4 regions of the Moorella sp. E306M genome follow, and region 3 is predicted to be linked to each of the others. Evidence: riboswitches for the same ligand, from Rfam matches in the RefSeq annotation. Region 3 holds a riboswitch; each other region holds the start of a gene.
The links. Region 3 has a riboswitch for cobalamin ahead of FLZ89_RS09895 (ribonucleoside triphosphate reductase). Riboswitches for the same ligand answer to the same signal wherever they lie in the genome.
Positions count from the first base shown of each region.

Region 1: another riboswitch for cobalamin. It lies ahead of FLZ89_RS12255 (S-layer homology domain-containing protein); the one in region 3 lies ahead of FLZ89_RS09895 (ribonucleoside triphosphate reductase).
Region 2: another riboswitch for cobalamin. It lies ahead of cobU (bifunctional adenosylcobinamide kinase/adenosylcobinamide-phosphate guanylyltransferase); the one in region 3 lies ahead of FLZ89_RS09895 (ribonucleoside triphosphate reductase).
Region 4: another riboswitch for cobalamin. It lies ahead of cobK (precorrin-6A reductase); the one in region 3 lies ahead of FLZ89_RS09895 (ribonucleoside triphosphate reductase).

Region 1 is NZ_BJKO01000001.1:2,377,281-2,381,449, reverse strand. It holds gene FLZ89_RS12255 (S-layer homology domain-containing protein) at 1-2,516, opposite strand, end outside; cobalamin riboswitch at 2,896-3,062, opposite strand; gene FLZ89_RS12250 (ATP-binding protein) at 3,182-4,078, opposite strand; gene FLZ89_RS12245 (ATP-binding protein) at 4,056-4,169, opposite strand, start outside.
Region 2 is NZ_BJKO01000001.1:2,910,703-2,914,871, reverse strand. It holds gene FLZ89_RS15105 (hypothetical protein) at 1-60, shown strand, start outside; gene FLZ89_RS15100 (TIGR00282 family metallophosphoesterase) at 109-894, shown strand; gene FLZ89_RS15095 (PHP domain-containing protein) at 903-1,763, shown strand; gene FLZ89_RS15090 (translation initiation factor 2) at 1,811-2,077, shown strand; cobalamin riboswitch at 2,107-2,280, shown strand; gene cobU (bifunctional adenosylcobinamide kinase/adenosylcobinamide-phosphate guanylyltransferase) at 2,360-2,974, shown strand; gene cbiD (cobalt-precorrin-5B (C(1))-methyltransferase CbiD) at 2,993-4,090, shown strand; gene cbiE (precorrin-6y C5,15-methyltransferase (decarboxylating) subunit CbiE) at 4,080-4,169, shown strand, end outside.
Region 3 is NZ_BJKO01000001.1:1,919,564-1,923,732, forward strand. It holds gene FLZ89_RS09880 ((Fe-S)-binding protein) at 1-1,007, opposite strand, end outside; gene FLZ89_RS09885 (MerR family transcriptional regulator) at 1,086-1,400, opposite strand; gene FLZ89_RS09890 (MerR family transcriptional regulator) at 1,638-2,021, shown strand; cobalamin riboswitch at 2,142-2,393, shown strand; gene FLZ89_RS09895 (ribonucleoside triphosphate reductase) at 2,500-4,169, shown strand, end outside.
Region 4 is NZ_BJKO01000001.1:2,584,212-2,588,380, forward strand. It holds gene FLZ89_RS13340 (xanthine dehydrogenase family protein molybdopterin-binding subunit) at 1-289, shown strand, start outside; gene FLZ89_RS13345 (5'-deoxyadenosine deaminase) at 286-1,611, shown strand; cobalamin riboswitch at 1,669-1,869, shown strand; gene cobK (precorrin-6A reductase) at 2,221-3,012, shown strand; gene FLZ89_RS13355 (energy-coupling factor ABC transporter permease) at 3,041-3,796, shown strand; gene FLZ89_RS13360 (energy-coupling factor ABC transporter substrate-binding protein) at 3,861-4,148, shown strand; gene cbiQ (cobalt ECF transporter T component CbiQ) at 4,149-4,169, shown strand, end outside.

The DNA of each region.
Region 1 (4,169 bases), 460 kb from region 3:
AGACTTTCCCACACTGGTCCCGAAGAGCTCCAGTCCGTACTGTACCACCAGATGATCTGGTCGCCCTCCTGGATCGCTTTCTGGGAAGCGCCCACTATGGGTACGCTGCCGTTGACTTTGTACATCCACCCGTTCATACCACTGTTGGCCTGGCCGGCGATGCTTTTAACAAAGCCGTTATCGTCGACGTAGGAAAGACCGGTGGCGTCCAGGGCTCCCAGGGCCGTCAGGCCCCACCTGCCGTTTTTGCTCACCATGACCGAGCCGGGCCCATAAAGGAGCTCGCCGTTCATGCCTACTACGGCAATGTCGACGATGCAGTAATCACGATCCGGAGTGGATGAGGTGGGTAAGGTAATATTGAGAATGGCCGTCGCCGTCAGGCCGTTATAAATAGCCTTTACCACCGTCTGGCCGGTATTGAGGGCAGTGACCAGGCCGTAGTCGCTGTCAGAAACACTAGCGATGCTGGTATCGCCCACCGACCAGACGGCCTCGTTGGTCACGTCGCTCCTCGTGCCGTCAAAATAAGCCAGTACGGCCTTAAACTGCTGCTTGCCGTTGAGATTGAGGCTGGCAGCAGCAGGTTGAACAAGAAGGCCCAGGGAAGTTCTGGGGTCGATTGTTCCAGCCAGGATAAGATAAGTATAAAGGGCCTCGCTGGCGTCCAAAACATTTCTATATGCACCAAAGCTACCATCATCGTTCAAGGCTTTGAGCATCATGTAGGATACCGGCGATAACCCCGTAGGGCTTCGCCAGCTCAAAAGATCATGTCCCAGCCTTTTCAGGGTAATAATCACTTCGGTGGTATCTACTACCGGATCTTCGGCCCAAGACTCGGTGCGATAATACACGCTGCCGTCAGGCTGCAGCCACTTCTTTAAATAGGCCAGGCCCTTATCGATGGCGCTCTGGATTTGCGGGTCATTTTGTTGATAACCTGGCAGATAAGTCAAGGCCCGGATCGCCTGGGCGGTAGACATAAAGTCGGGGTAAAAAGTGTTACCCACCGCCTCTCCCCAGGCGCCATAAGTGGCCTCGGCCACGCTTTGCTTGCCCAGGATGTAATCGTGGGCATAAACATCATTGATTAAGGTTATCTGGCCCGCTTCCCCCAGAGCAATATAGGCCCACATGTCGCTGTAAACGCTGTTGTCAAAACCGTTAGGAGAATGCCGTTCCTTTAAAAGATTTGCCAGCTTATTTACCCGTACTGTATCACCCCATCTATTTAAGGCCAACAAGCATTGGGCTATAGTTTTCGTTCTTGATCTTTTCACCCATGGAGAACTGCTGCCGGCATAATCATTATACGTTTTACCTAAAGATTTTAAGGCAATCAGGGTTTCGGCCGTAGAAAAGGTACTATCCCACTGGGCCGGGATAGCGCCAGTGTCTACGTCCTGGATATCTTTAAGGTAAGCCAGGCCCTCCTGGATGGTTTTATAAACGTCGCTACCTTCTACCTTCGCCCCGTCAAAGTAGCTGAGGGCCGTAAGCACCTGGGCCGTTAAATCCGGTTCCTCCGCGGTATAACCGCTCCATGCCGCTCCGGCTGGCTGCCCCCAGGCGTTTTTATGTTCATGTTTAAACCCATTAAGGTAGTTCAAGGCATACACCTGGTCAATGACACTAAGCCTGCCTGCTTTGCCAAGGGCGGTTAAAACTGTAACATCGTCATAAATGCTGTTGCCAAAATAAATCGTTCCATTAGTAGTCTTTTGTTTAGCAATAATGGCGTCGGCTAGCATATTAATGTAACTTGAAGTCGGATCTACGGCATAAAGGGCGGTTAATTCTTTCGCCAGATAGACGGCATCCAGTACGGAGGGATTGCTGGCAGCAGCCTCGGCAGAGGCAATAACGACATTTTTCAAAGATTTACCATTATAGACCCACCCGCCTCCAGAAAGGTCTTCACCGGCGTTGACCAGAGCTTCTACGCAGCGATAATCAAAGTTCCAACCGTTGACCTCATAAGTTAAACTGCCATTCTGGTAACGATTTTTAAAATAAGAAACTGCCTTGCTAATGCTGTCCTGGACCTGGTTATAAACAGGATCATTAACCGGCAAATCAGGTTTTACCAGCGCCAGGGCCTGCAGCGGTGCCTTGGTGCCATAATCATTGGCCAAAGGGCCAAAGCTACCGTCGGCATTCTGGGTCGCCATAATGTAAGTAATTAAACTATTATTATTGCCAAGTAAGTCGGCCAGTTTTTCGATGCTGCTTTTTAACGTTTCCTCATTCTTGGTCCATTTTACTTTATCTTCTAGATTTTCTCCCGCCAGGGTAAGTATGTAGGCCGTGTAGCCGTCAATCTTCTCCCCGGCCTGGTAGCGGTCGTTAATAAATTTTATGGCTTTGGCGGCCAGTTCTTGGGCAGTATAGGCAACGGCCTGATCCGCGGCCATAGCCTTGTCCGGGACAACAAAAGGTACAAGAAAGCTGAAAAGAAGGCAAACCGTTGTTGCCAGGGATATAAAACGCCTGTTGAACCTCTTATAGGACATTCCTGCCACCTTGCCTTTCATAAAATTTAGCCAGAGAATCAAAAGGGTCTTAACGGGTGTCACACCTTTACGACGTGCTCCAGACCCAGCACCTGTCTGCTTGCAAAAATGAAAAAGACGGCCTCATGCTAACACCTCCCTGCAATACTCCCCGGGTGGGTTAGAATAGGCCGTCCATCTACCGTTCCCGGCGCATCGTGAACATCCAGTTGTTGTCCCTTGTTGGAAGCTCCTTGCCGGGCCGGCTGGCAGCATTTAAGCCGGCCCCTCGGGGCCAGGCGCCTACCCTGATAAAATTAAAACCCCTGCTCCAAAGAAATCAGGGGTTATGCCGTTTCCCCATCCTGCGTAGGGAGCACCAGCTACTTCGGCAAGCACCAGGTCTCCTGGCTCGGGTTCACCGTTCCCCCACGCCTTCCCAGCCCGCACTCAGCCTAAAGAAGTTAACCCGTTACAAAAACGTACTGAGTAGCGGTCCAGTGGCCTGATGCGGGGTCACTCCCCCTTACAGTGGCGCGACCGCGCCGGATTTGCACCGGCTTCCCTTGATGCCTGCACCGTTATTCATTTTTCTTTATATAACCATTCTACAGATACTACCAGAATCCTCCCGGCAAGAACTTTTTTATTTGCCCCATATTTATTTGCCCCATAAAGTCCTCTTACTACTTTCCTATCCTTGCCAATTGTACCATCAAGCTATCCCACATGGCTTTGACGGCATTTGCTGCCGCCCCGTGGGAACAGGCCGTAAGCGGCACGGCATTTACCAAGGCCCTGGCCACGTCGGCATCAAAAGGTATTTTACCGGCTATGGTAAGGCCCTGCTCATAACAATAAGCTTCAATCTCCCGGCTTTTCTCAGGGGCCAGGTCATATTTGTTAATACAAACGGCCACCGGTACTTTAAAGTGGCCGGCCAGCTTCACCACCCGTTCCAGGTCGTGCCAGCCGGCTACCGTCGGTTCCGTCACCACCAGGGCCAGGGTTACCCCGCTCAGGGAGGATATGACCGGGCAGCCGATGCCGGGCGGGCCGTCGGTAATGATCAGCCGGGCCTTATTTTCCTCCGCCAGCCGCCGCGCTTCCTGGCGTACCTTCGTCACCAGCTTGCCGGAATTGTCCTCGGCCAGGCCTAGCTGGGCATGTACAAGAGGGCCGTGAGGTGTTTCTGAAATATACCAGTACCCGGCTAGGTTGGGTTTCATGGTAATGGCCCCTGCCGGGCACGTCAAGGTGCAGACCCCGCAGCCTTCACATGATAGAGAATCCACCTGAAAAACGGAGCCCCTTGACCCGTTATCTGCCTTCGTGATAGCGCCAAACCGGCAAACTTCGATACAGCGGCCGCACCCGGTGCAACGCCCGGCATCAGTAACCGCTTTGTTGGAGCCGTAAAATTCATTGACGCTCTCCACCTCCGGCCGCAGGAGCAGGTGCAGGTCGGCAGCGTCAACGTCACAGTCGGCCAGGACTTTATCCTCCGCCAGGGCTGCCAGGGCAGCAACGATAGAAGTTTTACCGGTACCGCCCTTACCGCTAATTACCAGCAGCTCTTGCATGTTGTGACACCAGCCTCTCTATCTCCTGCCAGAGGCCGACAAAAGGCGGTACCCAGTCGGGATAATCTTCCACCAGGCATCTCCCTCTGGC
Region 2 (4,169 bases), 990 kb from region 3:
CCGGAGCGCCAGCTAATTGCCTTCCGGGAAGAAGGTCGGGTCATGGTGTTTAATAAATAGAACCGGCGCGAATAATAATTTTAAGGTAATTCGAGGGGAGCCTTGTTTTTGCGGGTTCTAATGATTGGCGATGTAGTGGGACGGCCGGGCCGTAAAGCGATCCGGGAACTCCTGCCACCTCTGCTCCAGGAATACCGGCCGGCCCTTGTAGTAGCAAACGGCGAAAATGCTGCCGGTGGTAATGGTATTACGCCGGCTATTGCCGGTGAACTTTTTGCCGCCGGCATTGATATTTTAACCATGGGCAACCATGTCTGGGATAAGCGAGAAGCGCTGGCCCTCCTGGAGGAGGATGAGCGCATTGTCCGGCCGGCCAATTATCCTCCTGGTACTCCTGGCAGGGGCTATACCCTGGTAAAGGTCAAGGAAGACCTGCAGGTAGGAATTATTAATTTATCGGGGCGGGTGTTTCTATCATCCCTGGAGTGTCCTTTTCGCCTAGGACGCCGCCTGGCAGAAGAGATCGGGGAGATAACTAAGATCATTTTAGTAGACTTCCATGCTGAAGCAACTTCAGAAAAGGTTGCCCTGGGCTGGTACCTTGACGGACTGGTAAGTGCGGTCATCGGGACCCATACCCATATCCAGACGGCCGATGCCCGCGTCCTGCCCCAGGGGACGGCCTATATCACCGATGTAGGCATGACCGGCCCCAGGGATTCGGTCCTGGGGGTAAAAACAGAACTTGTCGTTAAAAAATTTCTTACCCAGCTGCCGGTGCGGTTTGAAGTCGCCGGTGGCATTATTCAGCTGGAAGCCGTGCTGGTAGATATTGATCCCGCTACCGGCCGGGCAATGGCTATCCAGAGGTTGCAGCACTACGGCACGGCGTAAATTAACCATTGGACAAGATATCTATGCAGCTAGCTGATTTACATACCCATACTACGAGTTCCGACGGTCTGCTTTCACCCCCAGAACTAATCAGGCTGGCAAAGGCCAAAGGTTTAACGACCCTTGGTGTCACCGATCATGATACGGTAGCCGGCCTGGCAGAAGCCCTGGCTGCCGGCAGCAGTTACGGCGTGACGGTCATTCCTGGGGTCGAGCTGAGCACCGAGTGGGAAGATAAAGAAATTCATATTCTGGGTTATTACCTTGATTGGCAAAAGGAAAATTTGCTGGCCTTCCTGGAAACTATGCGCCAGGCGCGTTACCGGCGCACGGCCCGGATGGTCGCCAGATTACAAGAGCTGGGTTATGATATCAGCATGAGCGAGGTCGAGCAGGAACTCAGGGGCGAGGCCGTGGGCCGTCCCCATATCGCAGCCGTTCTGGTCCGTAAGGGATATGCCCCCTCTGTGGAGGCGGCCTTCAAAACCCTGCTGGCACGGGGCCGGCCTGCTTATGTCCCGCGGGAAAAAGTTGAACCTGGCCGGGCGGTGGAGGTAATATTAAAGGCTGGCGGAGTGCCGGTCCTGGCCCACCCGGGCTTAAGCCCGGCTGATGCCCTTCTTCCGGCCCTTGTTGATGGCGGCTTACAGGGTATCGAAGCCTATTATCCTCTCCACGATGCCGCTGCCACCAGGCGTTACCTGGAATTTGCCTCCCGGTATGACCTGGTGGTAACCGGCGGGTCAGATTTCCACGGCATGGTTGACAACAGCCATGCCGACCTGGGGACCTGCCGGGTGGGCACAGCGGAACTGGAGCAATTACAGAGGCGAGCGGAAAAGATTAAAGCTCAAGCGACTAAGGTTTGATTTCCAGGCATATACTTTAGCAAACTAATAATGAGGGGGTGGGGCCGTTGGCTGGCAATGAGGCAGCTGGCCTTTACCGGCGTATCCAGGAGCTGGAAAGTAAGGTAGAACAATTACGGGTCAGCCGGCGTGTCTTGCTACGCCTGATAGAAAAAAGTGAAGCCGAAAAGTGGGAGATGGTAAATCGCCTGCGCCAGGAAAAGGAAAAGCTCCAGCTCCGCAACCGGCGCTATGCCCGGGCTATCTGGGAAAAGAATAAAGAGCTGGCTATGATCACAAATAAGTTGCAGGGCATATCGTTACCCAGGGCTTGACTGATAGGAGGGAGCGATTTATACTATAATTAACTTAATAGGGAACAGGTGCCTGAAAGGTTAAAAGGGAATCAGGTGTAAATCCTGAGCGGTCGCGCCACTGTAACCGGGGAGCCTGCTTCAAGGCCACTGGTATTATACCGGGAAGGCGAAGCCAGGCAAGGAGCCGGAGCCAGGAAACCTGCCTGTTCATTTCACCCTCGCGTTAAGGGGCCTAAAGTTAGGTGATGTGACTCCAGCTGCTTCGTGGGGGCTGGAGTTTTTATTTTAGGAGGCCATTCTATGGGGTACGGGTCGTTAATCATGGTAACCGGGGGGGCCAGGAGTGGCAAAAGCCGCCTGGCTGAAGAACTGGCTGCTGCCGGAGGCGAAAAAGTAGTCTACCTGGCCACGGCGACCGTGGACGATGCCGAAATGGCGGCCCGGGTGGACATGCACCGGCGCCGACGACCGGCTGCATGGCTGACGGTGGAAGCTCCCCTGGCCGTCACGGAAGCCGTGGCCCGGGAAGGGCGGCGTGCCGGTACCATCCTCCTGGACAGCCTGGGCATGTGGCTCAGCAACCTTTTGAGCCAGGAGGCGGCTGGAGCAGGAGACAGCTGGGAAAAAAGTACGGCGGCTGTAGAAGCCATCATGGTCAAAGTGAGGGAACTGGCGGCCGTAGCCCGGCAGGTACCGGCGCGGGTAATTATTGTTACTGAAGAAGCGGGAATGGGGCTCATTCCTCCCTATCCCCTGGGCCGGGTTTTCCGGGACCTGCTGGGCCTGGCCAACCAGGAGATTGCTCGCCGGGCCGACCAGGTCTACCTGGTGGTGGCCGGCCTGCCCCTGGTTTTAAAGGATAATAAGGCTAATGAAGAAAGGTTGTTGGGAGGAACTTCTCCGAAAATACAATAAAAACTGGAGGAGAAATCGTTGCAGAGGGAGTTACGGCGGGGTTATACCACAGGTACCTGTGCGGCTGCTGCGGCGAGGGCGGCGGCCATAGCTTTATGGCAGAAACAACTGGTGCGGGAGGTTACCCTTACCCTGCCGCGGGGGGAAAAGGTAACCCTGCCGGTTACCGTGCACCAGGGTCCGGGCTGGGCCGAGGCCGTGGTGGTCAAAGACGCCGGCGATGACCCTGACGTTACCCACGGGGCTGCCATCCACGTCCGCGCCCGGCAATCCGGCCGGGGGTTGACTTTGCGCGGCGGACCCGGCGTCGGGACAGTAACCCGTCCCGGCCTGGCTATACCGCCGGGGGAACCGGCCATTAATCCCGTTCCCCGGCAAATGATCGCCGCGGCAGTTGCCGATGTAACCCCGCCCGGCCAGGGCCTGGAGCTGGAAATCAGCATCCCCGGGGGGGAAGAGCTGGCCCGGCGGACCCTCAACCCCCGCCTGGGGATTGAGGGCGGCCTTTCGATCCTGGGCACTACCGGTTTTGTCGAACCCATGTCCGAAGAGGCCTACCGTACTTCCCTGATACCGCAAATAGACGTCGCCCTGGCTGCCGGCTGGGAGACCCTCATCCTGACCCCCGGCCGCCTGGGGCAGCGCCAGGCCGAAGAACGCTATCACCTGCCGGCTGCGGCCATTGTTCTGACCAGCAACTTTATCGGCTACATGTTGGAGGCCTGCGCCGGGCGGGGGGTGAAGCGGGTGCTCCTGTGGGGGCACGGCGGCAAGCTCATCAAGGTGGTGGGAGGCATCTTTTATACCCACAGCCGCCTGGCCGACGCCCGCCAGGAAATCCTGGCCGCCTGGGCCGCGGCGCGGGGGGCATCCCCGGAAGCCGTGCGGCAGCTTTTAGAGGTAACTACAGTGGAAGCTGCCCAGGAAATTATCCATAGCCACGGTCTGGGGCGAGAGTTCTGGGACACCCTGGCGGCCCGGGCCAGCCGGCGGGCCGAGGACTTTGTCCGTGGTGAGCTCACCGTAGGTACGGTTTTGCTCAACCTGCAGGGAGAAATTATGGGCCGGGATGCGGTGGCCCGGCAGATACTGGAGGCGTGGGGCCATGGGAGCTGATGGCCGGTGGCTGACCGTCATCGGGGTTGGACCAGGCAGCCCGGAATACATAACGCCGGCGGCCCGGCGGGCAGCGGCG
Region 3 (4,169 bases):
GAGAGCAGGCCGCCACCGCCGCCGCAGCAGTAGTTATTCTCACGGTTGGGTGTCATCTCCCGGAAATCTGCTACCGCCGCCCGGAGTATCTGCCGCGGTTCTTCAAAAATGCCCTCCTTGCGGCCTAGATTGCAGGGATCGTGATAGGTTACCGGTTCGCTGTTGCGGGAGGGGTCAAGGCGGATGCGGCCGTCTTGCAGGTATTCGGCCATGAGCTGGACGATACTGCGCACGCTGAAGGGGAGTTTGTACCCCAGCCACTGCTCCGGCCCCCAGCGAATGGCGCGGAAGGCATGGCCGCACTCGGTCATGATCAACTCCTGGCAGCCCAGGCGCTCCACCTCATCGGCCAGGCGTTGCACCAGGATAGCGCCGGCTTTGTCGTCCCCGGAGAAAAGGGCGTAGTTGGTCGCGTCCCAGTAGCGGCTGGAAAGGGTCCAGCTTTCGCCGGCGGCATGGAACACTTTGGCCGCCGCTAGAATGGAGAGGGGGAAGAACTTCGCTTCCCGCGGGTTGATAACGTACAATATCCTGGCGTCCTTCTTATCAACGGGTATTTCCGCCTCACTGCCGAACTCCGCCTGGAGCTCTTCCTGCATCCAGTCCAGGGTGTCGAGGTAATCCTCCTGGCTGATCCCCATATTATTGCCAGACTCTAGAGCCAGGTCTACCACTTTCTGCAGGTTTACGGGGACGCGGCCTTCTGCCGCCAGTTCCGACCGCATGGCCCGGACCAGGTCGCCCATATTCACGCCCACCGGGCAGTAGACTGTACAGCGGCCGCACATGGTGCAGAGCCAGATCATATCTGACGCCAGGAGCCGGTCTTCCATCCCCAAAAGGAGCAGGCGCACCATTTTACGGGGGTCTACGGGGGCGCCGATGTCGCCGGTAGGGCAGCCGCCGGTGCACACGCCGCAGGCCAGGCAGGTCTGCAGGCTGGCTCCGCCCATGGCCCGGGAGATTTTTGCAAGGCCAGGCGCTTCTGTAGCCAGCAAAATGGACATAAACAACACTCCTGGATAAAATTTAATGAATGGTGCTAGAAGTTAAAAAACGGATATTTCCTTGCCTTGTAACCCTGACTATACTTTCCGGTGGAACTGGTAGCCACAATACCAGTTTTTCTTTTGCCAGCAGGGACGCGCCCCTTCCTTTGGCTCTTCTAAAGGGGTGCTTATGCATTTGCCATCCTGCCAGCAGGGGTAAAAGGCGAGGTAATTAGGGAGGTTTGCGAGCCGGCAATGTTTGCCATCAAGGAGGCGTTTAATAAACATTAACCGTTGTAAGTCCAGTTCCGAATAGCAGCGCCGGCCGTTTTTCCTCATGGGAACAACCAGTCCCTTTCGTTCCCAGCGACGCAGGCGGTGGGGAGAAATATCTAAGACCTGGATAACCATACCGATGGGATACACCGGCCTTCTTCGCCCCGCTTACTATTGATCTTACTTATATCATATTTGTTGAACAAACCCATGTCAATAAACTTATAAAAAATCTTACAACAAAGTTATTTAGATATAGCAAAATTATGTTTTCAGATAGGAGAAAAGCGATACTTGATCTGGGATGATAAGTTAACGTAAAATAAAACTGCCAATAATTTATAAACTGATTGTTAAGCGAGGCGGCTTTTAATGCCTGAACAAATGTTATATACCATCAGCGTGGTCGCCGATTTACTGGGCATACAGCCGGGCACCCTGCGGGTCTGGGAAAGACATAAACTCATCCAGCCCGCACGCAAGAACGGGCGGCGCCTTTACTCAAATAATGACTTGAAACGGCTGCGCTTCATTCAAAAGCTCATCGATAAAGGCTTCAATTTAAACTCCATCAAACACTACCTGGCCTTCTATCCTTGCTGGTTATACGAGGACTGCCCGGCCTGCTCCCGGAAGACTGAACGCATAGGGTGCGCCAAGCCATGCTGGAAGGAGGAAGGGACTTACTGCCAGATCTCCTTTGACGATCCCTCCCTTTGTAATACCTGCCCCCATAGAAAACAGGAAACAAAGTAATTCCAGCAAGGAAAAATAGCCCCAGGTGAATAAAAACAGTGCTTAACCGGGGGATGAGAAGGTTATATAGCGGCAGGATTTTGCCTCATCTTTGTCGAAGATTACTGTGTTGAACATTACCAGAAAAGGATTCTCGCGGGTGCCAGGGAAGCCGGTGCAAGTCCGGCGCGGTGCCGCCACTGTGAGGGGGAGTACCTGCTAAAGGAGCCACTGGTCCAGCACTCAGCAAGATATTTACAGCTACGGGTTAATTTCTTATAGTATTAAGAAGTACCCGGAGTAGTGCATCTAAAGGAGCTGAGTGCTGGACTGGGAAGGCAGCAGGGAGCGTTGAACCCGAGCCAGGAGACCTGCCCGTGAGATTTCACCGTTAAACCACGGCCATGGTGAAGGTGAGGTAAGGGAGGATTTACCCCAGCTACGCAGGCGTGGTTGGGGTTTTTCATTCAGGCAGGCGAAAGGAGATTTAAATTTTATCATGATACCCAAGAAGATCATCAAGCGCGACGGCCGGGTAGTGGACTTTGACGAGGAGAGGATAATCAATGCTATTTACAAAGCGGCCCAGGCTGTCGGGGGCCAGGACCGCCGCCAGGCCAGCCAGCTGGCCAACCAGGTGACGGCCCTTCTGGCGGAAAAATTTGCCGACAGGCTGCCTACCGTCGAAGACGTGCAGGACCTGGTGGAAAAAGTATTGATTGAGAATGGCCATGCCCGGACGGCCAAGGCTTATATCCTTTACCGGCAACAACATGCGGAATGGCGGGATTTCCGCCACCTTCTGGTCAACGTGCAGGAAATGGTCCAGGGCTACCTGGACGGCCAGGACTGGCGGATTAATGAGAACAGCAACATGAATTATTCCCTCCAGGGCCTCAACAACCATATCATCGCCGCCGTCAGTTCCAGGTATTGGCTGGAAAAGGTCTACCCGCCGGCTATCCGCGAGGCCCATGAAAGGGGCGATATCCATATCCACGACCTGGGGTTGTTGGCGCCCTATTGCTGTGGCTGGGACCTGGCCGATTTACTGGAAAGCGGCTTTGCCGGCGTGGGGCAGAAGGTAGAAAGCGCGCCGCCCAGGCATTTCCGGACGGCCCTGGGGCAGATAGCCAATTTCTTTTATACTTTGCAGGGAGAAGCTGCCGGTGCCCAGGCCTTTTCCAACTTCGATACTTACCTCGCCCCTTTTATCCGTTACGACGGCCTGGACTACCGGGAAGTCAAGCAGGCCCTGCAGGAATTCATCTTTAACCTCAATGTACCCACCAGGGTGGGATTCCAGACGCCCTTTGTCAACCTGACCATGGATGTGGTTGTGCCGCAGATTTTAGCTAACGAGCCGGTGATTATCGGCGGCGAGCGCAGGAAAGAATGTTACGGCGACTTCCAGCAGGAGATGGACTGGCTGAATACGGCCTTCTGCGAGGTGATGATGGAGGGAGACGCCCGGGGCCGCATTTTTACCTTCCCCATACCTACCTACAATATCACACCGGATTTTCCCTGGGAAAGCCCGGTGGTAGAAAAAATCCTGGCCATGACGGCCAAATACGGCATCCCCTACTTCGCCAATTTTATCAATTCCGATTTAAAGCCCGAAGACGTGCGGAGTATGTGCTGTCGCCTGCGTCTGGATAACCGGGAACTCAAGAAACGCGGCGGCGGTCTCTTTGGGGCCAACCCCCTCACCGGGTCGATAGGTGTAGTCACCATAAATTTGCCCCGACTGGGTTATCTTTCTAAAACGAAGGAAGAATTTTTCACCGGCCTCAAAGCGAAGATGGACCTGGCCAAAGAGAGCTTGCTTCTCAAACGCAATATCCTGGAAAAATTTACTGAGCAAGGGCTTTATCCTTACTCCCGGTTCTATTTGCGGCAGGTTAAAGAACGCTTCGGCAGGTACTGGGAGAACCATTTTAACACCATCGGTATCGTGGGCATGCACGAGGCCCTCCTGAATTTTATAGGGAAAGGTATTAATACCCGCGAGGGAAGGGGTCTGGCTTTAGAAATCCTGGACTTCATGCGTTCTGTCCTGGCCACCTACCAGGTAGAAACCGGCCAGCTCTTCAACCTGGAAGCCACGCCGGCGGAGGGGACGTCCTACCGTCTGGCGCGGCTGGACAAACGCAATTATCCCGACAT
Region 4 (4,169 bases), 660 kb from region 3:
ACTGGAAAAGGTTCACCTGCAGCAGGGCCGGATCGTTAATAATTCCTTTTCTACCTATCTCATTCCTACTGCCCTGGATATACCCGAGATTCAGCCCCTGATTGTGGAAACCCATGAGCCCACCGGCCCCTACGGCGCCAAAGGAGTTGGTGAACCCGCTACCATCCCCACCGTACCGGCCATTATCAATGCTATTTACAATGCCGTGGGAGTTCGCATTACTGAATTGCCGGTTACACCGGAGAAAATCCTGGCCGCCCTGCGGGAAAAAGAAGGAGAGAAGAAATGAGTATTTTAATCAAGAACGGTACCCTGGTTACCATGAACCCCCGGAGGGAAGTTTTCCAGGGGGATATCTATATTGAAGACGACCACATCGCCGCCATCGGCAATACACCGGCCACTGCCGACCGGATTATCGACGCCACGGGCCAGCTGGTCATCCCCGGCCTCATCCAGCCCCATATTCACCTCTGCCAGTCCCTCTTCCGCGGTCGCGCCGACGACCTGGAACTCCTGGACTGGCTGCGCCTGCGCATCTGGCCCCTGGAAGGTGCCCACGACCCCGAGTCCCTTTATTACTCCGCCCTGCTGGGCATCGGTGAACTTTTCTTAAGCGGAACCACCACCATCGTCGACATGGAGACCGTCCATCATACCGATGCGGCCATTGAAGCTATTGCCAAAAGCGGCATCCGGGCCATTACCGGCAAAGTAATGATGGACTTTGGCGAGGACGTTCCGGACAGCCTTAAAGAAACAACGGCGGCCTCCCTTAAAGAAAGCGTCGACCTGCTGGAGAAGTGGCACGGCCACGCCAATGGCCGCATCCAGTACGCCTTTACGCCCCGTTTTGTCGTCTCTTGCACCGAAGAATTATTATTAGAAGTCCGGGACCTCGCCCGCCATTACGGCGTTAAAATCCACACCCATGCTTCAGAAAACCGGGGTGAATGCGCCCTGGTGGAAAAACTCCACAACCGGCGCAACGTCATTTACCTTGACGATCTCGGCCTCACCGGTCCCGACCTCATCCTGGTCCACTGTATCTGGCTCAGTGAAGAGGAGAAGGATATCCTGGCCCGCACCGGTACGAAAGTGGTCCACTGTCCTTCGTCTAACTTAAAGATGGCTTCCGGTATCTGCCCGGTACCGGATCTCCTGAGCCGGGGTACTGTGATTTCCCTGGCCGCCGACGGCGCGCCGTGCAATAACAACCTGGACGCCTTTATGGAAATGCGGCTGGCAGCGTTGATCCAGAAACCCCTCCATGGGCCCACCGCTATGCCGGCGCCTGTGGTCTTTGAAATGGCCACCCTGGGCGGGGCCCGGGCCGTGGGCATGGAAAAGGAAATCGGCAGCCTGGAAGTAGGGAAGAAAGCCGACCTGGCCTTGGTTTCCCTGGCAGGCCTCCATACCCAGCCGCAGGACGGCGTCGACGTCTACACCCAGCTGGTCTACCAGGCCAGAGGCTCGGATGTCACCCTGACCATGGTCGACGGCAAAATTGTCATGGAGGAAAGGCAATTGAAGACCATTGATGCCGGTGAAGTCCGGAAAAAGGCCAGTGAAGCCATCCTGCGTGTCGCCCGGCGAGCCGGGCTGGCATAACAACTCCTGGCAAAAAATCATCAGGAATAAGGACTTACCAAGCTACGTTAAAACCCCTGGACATCATATCCAGGTTATGCTAGAATAACATTAAAGTGAATATGTTCTAGGCAAATACGGGAAGTCAGTGCAAATCTGACACGGTCCCGCCACTGTGAGGGGGAGCGAGGCACCATCAAGCCACTGGGTAATACCTGGGAAGGCGGTGCCGGAGCAGTGATCCCGAGTCAGGATACCGGTTGCCTGGAAACCTTTACCCCTACGCCGGATAGGGGGTGGTTGGCCAAAACCATGGCAAGCATACCCTCTGCTTGTGTAGGAGCAGAGGGTTTTAAATTGCATACAGTATGGGTGCGCGGTCTCGAGAAGACCGGGCTTAAATTCAGCCGCCGGCAGGGGAGAGGTTGGGCAAATCACCGCCTGGAAGCGGGAACTTGCCGCAACCGATGATGCCAGGCCAACAGGCTAGCCTGTTCTGAGGCCACCAGGGTCTCAACCCGGGGAGGTGGTTTAGTTAGGCATGCCTGTTTTAGCGGCGCCACCGGTTTCCCCGGCAAAACAGCCGGGGATTTTTAGTTTCTACAGGGAGGACGGCGCGTTTTGATTTTAGTGGTAGGGAGTACCGGCGAGGGAAGGCAGTTAATCCGTAACCTGCGGCAGGAAGGCTACGAGGTTGCCACCTGGACTGACAGCACCTATGGCGAACAGCTGGCCCGGCAGGATGGGGCGACGTTAATTTTAACAGATCCCTTAACGGAAAGTAATCTAGCCGCCCTGAAGGTTGGCCGGGCGTTGGAAGCAGTAATAGACGCCACCCTTCCTTACCCCAACCAGCTATCCAGGACCCTGGAAGCCTGGTGCCGGCAACACTGCTTACCTTACCTGCGTTTTTTACGACCAGAAACAAAGTTGCCGGACGACCGCCTCATTTACCAGGTGGCAACCTGGGAAGAAGCCGCCCGTACTGCCGCCGGGCTGGGGGAGACTATCTTTTTAACTACCGGTACCAATAACCTGGAAGTGTTCGTCAAAAACCCCCTGCTTAAAGGTAAACGCATTGTGGTCAGGGTATTACCGGAGCACCGGGTAATTAAAAAATGCCAGGACCTTGGCTTGACACCCCGCGACATTATCGCCATGCAAGGGCCTTTTTCCAAAGAAATAAATAAAGCCATGTTTAAAGCCTATAGGGCCGGTGTTATCGTCACCCGGGACGCCGGTCCGGCCGGCGGTACCGGGTCCAAAATTGCCGCCGCCCTGGCGCTGAAGATCCCGGTAGTAGTAATCAAGCGGCCTTCCATCCAGTACCTTTATCCAGTTTACACAGTTGCCGAAGCCATCGCCCTGTTGAAAAAAATAGCAACGGCATTTCCAAGTTCAATTCCAGAGGGAGGTATATAGCGTGTTCCGCCGTATAACCATACTGGGTATGTATATCGTGCTGGCCATGGCCGTCCTGCCCCAGCCGGCCTATGCCATGCACATCGCCGAGGGCTTCCTGCCCTTCAACTGGGCCGCCTTCTGGTTTGTCGTCGTCCTACCCTTCTGGTTCTGGGGCCTGCGGTCCATCCAGCAGACCGTTAAAAGCAACCCCGGGCTGAAAATGCTCCTGGGCCTGGCAGGCGCCTATGCCTTTGTCCTGTCGGCCTTGAAAATCCCGTCAGTAACCGGTAGCTGTTCCCATCCCACCGGCGTGGGACTGGGCGCCATCCTCTTTGGCCCCTCTGCCATGAGCATCCTGGGAGGTATTGTCCTCCTCTTCCAGGCCCTCCTGCTGGCCCACGGCGGCTTGAGCACCCTGGGTGCCAACACCTTTTCCATGGCCGTCGTCGGACCCTTTGTGTCCTACGGCCTTTACCGCCTGGTACGGAGGCTCAATGGCTCAATGCCCGTAGCCGTCTTCCTGGCCGCCACCCTGGGGGACCTGATGACCTATATCACCACTTCCCTGCAGCTGGCCCTGGCCTTCCCGGCCCAGCCCGGCGGGGTGCTGGCGTCCATGCTGAAATTCATGGGCATTTTTGCCGTTACCCAGATACCCCTGGCCATTAGCGAAGGTATCTTAACTGTCATCGTCTTTAACTTGCTGGCCACTTATAATAAAAACGAATTGCTAGAGCTGTCTATTTTAGATGATAATAAGGCCTTGGTGGTGGGAGGCCGCAACCAGCAGCATATCCGGTAAAAAGGGTTAAAACGGACTTATTAACTATTGTAACTGACATCCAGTTCATGGAGGTGTACAAGTAATGAGTACCGCCCAGAAAAATATCTTTTTACTCTTGATCGTTATTCTCCTGGCAGCGGCACCCTTTTTCCTTCACCGCAGCGCTGAATTTGCTGGTGCTGACGACCAGGCGGAAGATACTATTACCCAGATCCGGCCTGATTATGAACCCTGGTTTAAACCTGTGTGGGAACCCCCCAGCGGGGAAGTGGAATCCTTCCTCTTTGCCGCCCAGGCCGCCATCGGCAGCGGCATTGTTTGCTACTTTCTGGGTTACAGCAAAGGAAAGAAACAGCGGGAGCAACAGTAAATGTTCAGCATTGATCAGTAT